DNA from 2 places in the Arthrobacter sp. NPDC058192 genome. Region 2 is predicted to be linked to the other one. Evidence: riboswitches for the same ligand, from Rfam matches in the RefSeq annotation. Region 2 holds a riboswitch; the other holds the start of a gene.
The links. A riboswitch is a leader RNA that binds a small molecule or an ion and turns the genes downstream of it on or off. The one in region 2 is predicted to bind cyclic di-AMP.
Positions count from the first base shown of each region.

Region 1: it holds a riboswitch for cyclic di-AMP, as region 2 does, so the genes downstream of both, ACFVVK_RS10935 (M23 family metallopeptidase) here and ACFVVK_RS10090 (hypothetical protein) in region 2, are expected to answer to the same signal.

Region 1 covers NZ_JBHVVJ010000009.1:106,597-110,693, reverse strand. Annotated here, with positions in the region: gene serC (phosphoserine transaminase) at 1-775, opposite strand, end outside; gene ACFVVK_RS10940 (metal-dependent transcriptional regulator) at 1,106-1,801, shown strand; cyclic di-AMP (ydaO/yuaA leader) riboswitch at 1,923-2,168, shown strand; gene ACFVVK_RS10935 (M23 family metallopeptidase) at 2,173-2,991, shown strand; cyclic di-AMP (ydaO/yuaA leader) riboswitch at 3,112-3,295, shown strand; gene ACFVVK_RS10930 (NlpC/P60 family protein) at 3,590-4,097, shown strand, end outside.
Region 2 covers NZ_JBHVVJ010000008.1:105,714-109,810, forward strand. Annotated here, with positions in the region: gene ACFVVK_RS10085 (glycosyltransferase) at 1-167, opposite strand, end outside; gene ACFVVK_RS10090 (hypothetical protein) at 331-1,140, opposite strand; cyclic di-AMP (ydaO/yuaA leader) riboswitch at 1,140-1,327, opposite strand; gene ACFVVK_RS10095 (ATP-binding protein) at 1,484-3,121, opposite strand; gene ACFVVK_RS10100 (response regulator transcription factor) at 3,143-3,883, opposite strand.

The DNA of each region.
Region 1 (4,097 bases), on a different contig from region 2:
CCAGGGTGACCAGGGTGGCCAGGGCGGGGGTGTTGTAGGTCTGGTTCAGCCGGGAGTTGTCGATTGCCGTCTGGAGGTCCAGGAAATCGGGGATCCAACGGTTGCTGGCCTTGATCCGGGCCGCCCGCTCCAGCGCCGCCGGAGAGAACAGGCCGAGCCACAGGCCGCCATCGGACGCGAAGTTCTTCTGCGGCGCAAAGTAGTAGACGTCGGACTCGGCCACGTCCACGTCGAGGCCGCCGGCCGCCGAGGTGGCGTCCACCAGCACCAGCGATCCTTCATCCGCGCCCGACACGCGCCGGACGGGGGCCGCGACACCGGTGGACGTCTCGTTCTGCGGCCAGGCGTACACGTCGACGCCGGCTTCCGCCCGGGGGGAAGGCCGCGTGCCGGGCTCGGCCTTGATGATGGACGATTCGGCAAGGAACGGCGCCTTGTTGGTGGCCGAGGCAAACTTGGACCCGAACTCGCCGAAGGAGAGGTGCTGTGCCTTGTTTTCCACGAGTCCGAAGCTGGCAACGTCCCAGAACGCGGTCGAGCCGCCCACCCCGAGGACCACTTCGTAGCCTTCCGGGGCGCGGAAGAACTCGCTGAGGCCGCTGCGGACCGAGCCGACCAGGTTCTTTACGGGTGCCTGCCGGTGGGAGGTTCCCAGCAACTTCGCCGATGCTGCGAGTGCCTCCACCTGCTCCGGGCGGACCTTGGACGGGCCGGCGCCGAACCGTCCGTCCTTGGGCAGGAGGTTGGCGGGGATCGTGATGCTGGTGTCGCTCACAGTGGCTCCAATATTCGGCTGGTTCGTAGAGTGGCTGGGAGGGGGCCGGGCAGGAACAGCTGCAACGGGCACCCATCTTCATTCTGCCTGACGGCCCCCCGCGATATGGAAAAAAGCCTGTCACAGTCCGGTCATTGAGACGGGCCGGGCGGGCCGGCAGGCGGGCAGCGGGAAGAGGCCGGAGCCCGCACCAAAATTATCCGGAGTAATTCAAAATAGGCTAGGCTGTGCTGCGAACGTACGGCGGATCTCGCCAGGGCACGTCCTGCACGCAGCCCGCACGCGGTACGGTGGGAATGACGCAAGACTGCGCTCAAGGAGCTGAGTTGAATGACGGATCTGATCGATACCACGGAGATGTATCTTCGGACCATCCTGGAACTTGAAGAAGAGAACATCGTCGCCCTCCGCGCCCGCATCGCCGAGCGGCTCCGGCACTCCGGCCCCACCGTTTCCCAGACCATCGGACGCATGGAACGGGACGGCCTGGTGGTTGTGTCAGGCGACCGGCACCTTGAGCTGACCGAAACCGGACGGAAACGTGCCATTGGCGTCATGCGCAAGCACCGCCTGGCGGAGCGGCTACTCGCTGACGTCATCGGGCTCGACTGGGCCTATGTGCATGAGGAAGCGTGCCGGTGGGAGCACGTCATGAGCGAACGCGTCGAGCGGAGGATCTTCGAGATGCTCGACCATCCCACCGTTTCTCCCTACGGAAACCCGATTCCCGGGCTTGCGGAACTGGGCGGACTGCCCTCCGGGACATACGCGGACGGGGTTGTGAACCTGCTGGAGGCCATGGCCGGCTACGGTGCGGGTTCGCGGATCACGGTCAACCGGCTGGCGGAACCGATCCAGGTGGAACCCGAACTGCTCGCCCAGCTCGACGAGGGCGGGATCCGGCCCGGGGCGAAGGTCTCGCTGGAGCGGGTGGGGGAGTACATCTCGGTCCGTGTTCCGGATATCGAAGGCGCCCTTGAGTTGCCGCCCGAGGTCGCTGCGCACGTGTTTGTAACCGTCGCCTGACCTGCGGCAACGGGGCCGGACATGGGACAACCCATGAGTTGTGCACCACAGGTATCACGGATTTATTACCGGGCCGCTTAATCGCCTATAGTTAGTGGCCTGTACCGATACCAAAGCGTTATCTGATCCGAAGCCGAGCCCTGCCAGCGGATCAGTAGCAGAACCACCTCCTGGCAGGGGCGGGGGAACCACTTTCGGCTGCTACTCCGGCAGCCTTGGGGTGAAGTCCGTCAGCGGCAAGCATCTTCCATCGAGGGATCCTACGGGGCTACCTCTGTGTCCGGATGCTTGCAAAAGGCGGACCGGGTCTTTGAACTCTCTGACCCGAATCCGACAGCTAACTTCGCAGGCTATCCAGAGAGGAACCGTTCTTGACCACCCAGACCGCCAGGGGCCGTCGCCGCGCGACCGGTCCCGCTCCGGAGCCGCGTCCCGTCGTCGAGCATATGGCCGAGCGCCCGCGCGACGCGCACCGCGACGAACGCCGCCGCCGCCGCGCTCCGTTCCGTCAGGTTACGGATTTCGCCGCAGCCAGCGGCGTGGGGCAGAAGGCCGGCATCGCGCTGGCCGCCACGGGCCTGGTCCTCACGGTGACGGTACCCGTGACCAGCCCCGTGATGGCCACCTCCGCGGGAACCGGCGCGGTTTCTGCTGCCGTTCAGCCGGATGTCACCGCTGCGGCCGCCGCGAAGGTCGACTTCAGCCGCACGGCTGTTGCCACCAAGGGCGACCCCGACGGCAAGCTCAAGCAGCTGCTTAGTGCGCAGTCTGTGGGCAGCATCACGCGTGCCGCCTCCGCCGGAACACTCGGCGCCCCGCTGGACCAGATGGTCACTGCCTCGCCGTTCGGTTACCGTGTGAACCCCATCACCGGCGGTCCGGGGGAGTTCCACCGGGGCCAGGATTACGCCGCGAAGTGCGGCACTGGTGTCCATGCCGCCGCCAGCGGCACCGTGACCTTCAATGGCTGGCATCCTTACGGTGGCGGAAACCGCGTGGTCATTGACCACGGCAACGGCCTGGAGACCACGTATAACCACCTGTCCTCCTCCTCGGTCAAGGTCGGCCAGAAGGTCTCGCGCGGCGACATCATCGCCATGAGCGGGACCACCGGCGCCTCGACGGGCTGCCACCTCCACTTTGAAGTCATGGTCAATGGCGACGTCGTTGACCCCCTCGGCTGGCTCTAAAGATGATGGGCCACTCTCGCATCCTTGTGACACGCCGTGATCTGAATGTGACTTTGAGGTCCGACTGCTGTAGGGTTTGAAGCACGCCAACTTTTCCGAAGTTGGCGCTCTTGAGTGGATTGCCTAGCTCTGCCACCGCTCAAGGTCCGTTCGCATTACATCGTCTGGCAGGGGCGGGGGAACCAATTTTGGCCTTCGAAAGAAGGCCTAGGGGTTAAGTCGCAAAGCTTCCCAGGAAGCGGCGCGGCCGGGTGACTCCCATCCGAATCCGACAGCTCACCTCGTAGGCATTGGGAGAGGCTACCTTCGTGTCTTCACGCCACAACGCCGCGCGCATGCGCACGGGCGGGGCTCCTATGAGCCCGCTCAAATCCACATCACGTGCCGCCCTTGCCGGCGCCCGGATTGGATCACTTTCCGCTGGCTCATTCTCTATCGAGTCCGGACAGCATGCAGTCGCCGCTTTTGGCGCGTCTTCGCAGTACACCCTTCGCTAAGTAACCCATTTCGGGGCGATCCGGCGTACCCCCAAGATGCCGGAGCGTCCTAAGCCCGCGCCCGAAAGCGCGCGGCCCAGGAACACGAAAGAGAGAACTTAATGACTACTCGTGCAACCGTTGCACGGCACCGCGCCGAGGTCACCAAGACCAACTCGCTGGCTGTTATTGCCAAGGCAGTCGGCGACAACGCCGGCGGCATGGGCCGTCAGGCCGCGGTCATCGCCGCAGCTTCCGGCTTGGTTCTGACCAGCGGAATCGCAGCCAACGCTGCTGAGACCAACGTTCAGCGCGAATCCACCTCCGCTTCCGCCCTGGAAGTCCAGTCGGCTGCTCCGGCAACGATCTCGGCTGCCTCCACCATCGCGATCTCCTACGAGAAGCCCGCCGTCACCACGTCGCCGGCTCCCGTCGTCGAGGCTGCCAAGCCCGTCGTCAAGGTCCAGGAATCGACGGCCACCCAGGCCGGCGGCGCCCAGGCCGCCGGCACCAAGCTTGGCGTCAGCGGCGCAGCTGCCCAGGCCCCCGCCGCTGCAGTCGCAAGCGGCGCCGGCGCAACCATCGCCGCCGCTGCCTACGCGCAGATCGGCGTGGCGCAGGACTGCACCG
Region 2 (4,097 bases):
TCGGTGGTGAACGGGAGGGCAAACGCGCCCGCAGCAGGGCCGGCAAGCGTGCCCGGGACGGCCACGTCGGCCAAGGCCAGCGCGGACGATGCAGCGGGTCCCGCCGGGACCGCCGGCGTCGCCGCGGGATGGGGAAGGGTTCCTGGGGCCTGGTCTGTGAACGTCATGGTCCCACTTTCCCGGCGGCCCATATGAAGGCTTTAGGGCGAAGCTGTGCGGGGCCTGTGGAAATCGGGCCCGCTCCGGCTCCCGCCCGCGCAGAGGAGGCCCCGGATCACGTGGATCCGGGGCCTCTGTGCGCGCTGTGCGCGGGCTGGCTGTTTTGCCGGCCTAGTACCAGTTGTGTGCCAGGTGGAAGTCCAAGGCCCCGCAGGGGGAGCCGTAGCGCGACTTGACGTAGTCCAGTCCCCAGTTGATCTGGGTCCGGTAGTTGGTCATGTAGTCGGCACCGGCGCTCGCCATCTTCGAGGCAGGCAGGGACTGGACCACACCGTAGGCGCCGCTGCTGGCGTTCGTCGCAGTGGTCTTCCAGTCCGATTCCTTGGTCCAGAGCTTTTGCAGGCACGGCATCTGACCGGCGCCCCAGCCGTAGCTGCCCAGCTTGGCGGCGGCGTAAGCCTGTGCTCCAGCCGGGTCGTTGACGGCGACAGGCGCCTTTGCGGGGGCTGGTGCCTTTTTGGGGGCAGCCACCTTCACGGGGGCAGCCGCCTTTGCGGGCGCCTTAGCCGGGGCGGCCACCTTCACGGGCGCCTTTGCCGGAGCGGCGGCCGGCGCTTTGGCGGGCTTGGCCGCGGCGGTCCGTGCTGCCGTGTTGTGCTGCGCTGCAGGCGCCGGCGCAGCGACCAGGACCTGTTCGAAGTTAAGCTTGGGCAGCGGGTCGGCGAGCGTGGCCGCCTCGGTGCCCGCAGCGTTCGTCGCGTGGGCGCCCGTCTCGGCTGCCTGGACAGCGGCGGCACCGCCGGCCAGCAGTACGGCGCAGGTGGCTGTCGCGACGGCGGCGCGGCGGCTGCTGATGCCCAACCCGGCGGCCAGCCGGGACAGGGCAGTCGTCTTTTTCGCCGGTTCGGCGCGGTGGCGCGTCTTGGCGGTGCGGGAATCGGAAACGCCGTCAGGGCGCGTTTGTACCTGGAATTCAGTCATGATCGCCTCTCATACGCCGGCGGAGTTAGCTGTCGGGTTCGGATGAGGTCATCCGGCCGCACGGAAAATCACGTGTCGGCTTCACCCCGAGGGCGCATGAATGCAGAATGCCCGGGAACTCTGGGTCCCCCGCCTCTGCCTGTACGAGCGGAATCCGGGAAGCGGCAGAGTTTGGCGTTCATCCGGATACGCGGCACTAGTGACGGCCGCACGCTAAAGACGCTACAGCACTCGGACGCCGAAGTCACAATTTGGTAACAGGAGTCACAGTGGCGGGGTGTCGGCTTGCGTCGAGTCTCCGGGCGGGGAGATAGAGCTGGAGATGGTGGGTCCGGTGGGCTGGCTACACCACCGGCGGCACGGCAGGCAGCCGGACAGCGAACTCGGTGCGGCCAGGTCGTGACGTGACTTCCACAGTGCCGCCATGGGCCTCCACGATCGACTGGACAATGGAGAGGCCCAGGCCGCTCGTGCCTTCGGACGTCGGCACGGCAGCAGCCGCGCCGCGACTGCCGGGGACGCCATCGGCGGCACCGCCGCGGCCCCCGGAAGCAGCCCGAGAAACAGCGGCAGAAACTTCCCGGGCGGCGGACCCGGACCGGGCGCCCGCCGTCGCCACCGCGGGCCTGGGTGCGGCGTTGGCCGCCGGATTGCTGCGTGCGGCGTCGGCCCGCGCGAAGCGGGCGAAGACCCGGCCGACGAACTCCGGGGCGATGCCGCCGCCGTTGTCCGTTACCGTGACCACGGCACTGCCGTCGGCCGAACGCATGACGCCGGTGACCACTGTGGTTCCCGGTGCCGTGTGCTTGCGCGCATTGGACAGGAGGTTGGCGATGACCTGGTGGAGCTGCGCCGCGTCGCCGCGAACGGCCACAGGCCCGTCTGGGAGTTCCAGCTGCCAGACATGGTCCGGCGCCATGACCTTTTCGTCGCTCACCGTCTCGATGGCCAACTGGGTGAGGTCGACATCGGCCATCTTGAGCGGCTGCCCCTCGTCCAGCCGCGCCAGCAGCAGCAGGTCTTCCACGAGGGTGGTCATTCGCTCAGACTGGCTTTGGACGCGGGACAGGGACCTCTCGCCGTCGGGCGTGAAGTGCTCGGTCATCCGCATCAGCTCTGTGTAGCCGCGGATGGCCGTGAGCGGTGTGCGGAGCTCGTGCGAGGCGTCAGCAACGAACTGCCGTACCTTCGTTTCGCTCTCCTGCCGCGATTCCAGGGCGCTGGCGACGTTGTCCAGCATCTGGTTTAGTGCGTGGCCCACGCTGCCCACTTCCGTTCCAGGATGGGCGGCCGACGCCGGGACGCGCACCCCCAGCGCCACTTCGCCGGCATCCAGCGGCAGGCGAGAGACCTTGGTGGCCACTTCGGAGAGCTGCTCCAGCGGCTTCATGGTGCGCCGGATCAGGGCCGTGCCCGCGAGTCCGATCAGCACAAGCCCTCCGGCGGATACCACCACCATGGTCCACACCAGCGAGGCTAAGGTGTTTTGCTTTTCTGCCAGCGGGAGCCCGGTGACAATGATGTCGCCATAGGGTGCGCGCGCGGCCGTAAGCCGGTACGCGCCCGCCGAAAGGGTCCGGTCCACTGGTACACCGTTCGGGGTGAGTGCCAGTAGGACCGCATTGTCGTCGGGGGAGAGGCTCTCCCGGGTGCCGTCACCGGCCAGGAAGCCGGCCCTGCTGACCGCGCCGTCGAGCAGCCGTGCGTTCAGCGTCCCGGCGCCCTGCCCGCGGGCCTCGAGGGGGTCGGGACGGCCGCCCGGGTTGCCGACGGCGGGCCGGCCGAACTCGCTCGAGCGGTGGGAGGCCTGGCCGAGCTGGTCATCGAGCTGCCGGGTGAGGAAGAGATCCATGGAGGCGTAGCTGAACAGACCCACCGCGCCGCAGATGGCCACCAGCAGTGCCATCGCGACCAGTACCAGCCGGGTGCGCAGATGCCACGTGGACGGGTTGCGCCAGTCGCGTCCGGGAGCCCGGGTCACGCCGGAAAGTGTGGGCACGGATCAGTCCGCCGGCTTCAGGACGTAGCCAGCGCCACGCACGGTGTGGATCATGGGCGCGTGATTGGCGTCGACCTTCTTGCGGAGGTAGGAGATGTACAGTTCCACGATGTTCGCCTGGCCGCCGAAGTCATATTCCCAGACGCGGTCCAGGATTTGGGCCTTGCTGATGACCCGCTTGGGGTTTTCCATGAGGTAACGGAGCAGCTCGAACTGCGTGGCGGTCAGGTGGAGCTCAGCGCCGGCCCGGCTGACTTCGCGCGTGTCGACATTGAGCACAAGGTCACCCACCACGAGCTCGGCGGTGTCCATGGCGGCCACTCCGGAGCGTTGGACCAGCCGGTGCAGGCGGAGCAGAACTTCTTCCATGCTGAACGGCTTCGTGACGTAGTCATCGCCGCCGGCAGCCAAGCCTGTGATGCGGTCCTGGACGGCATCCTTGGCGGTCAGGAACAGCGCCGGAACCTCCGGCGCGAACGCGCGGATCCGGTTGAGCAGCTCGACGCCGTCGAACCCGGGGAGCATGACGTCCAACACCAGCACGTCGGGGCGGAATTCCTTGGCAAGCCGCACGGCGCCCGGCCCATCACCGGCCACTGCCACGGACCAGCCAGCCATCCGAAGGCCCATGCTCATGAGCTCGGAAAGGCTGGGTTCGTCGTCAACCACCAGCGCACGGATCGGCGAACCGTCCGGATGCGTCAGCTGGGGAAGGTTGTTGGTCATGGAGTGCGAAGTTGCCATGGGACAACTCTCCGATCTGCCAGTTAGGCGGGGCTTTGGGGACCCTGTGCGGCACCTGTGAATCCCAGCCTAGCGAGCTGGACGGCCTTCCCGGCGCTGCCGGTCTCTGCTTCCGAGTGCCCGAAACGTCACAGGCCCGGCTGTCGGCCCGCACAGCCCCAGCACAGGATCTGTCAGCACGCTGGAGTGAACACCGATCCGCACCACATACCAA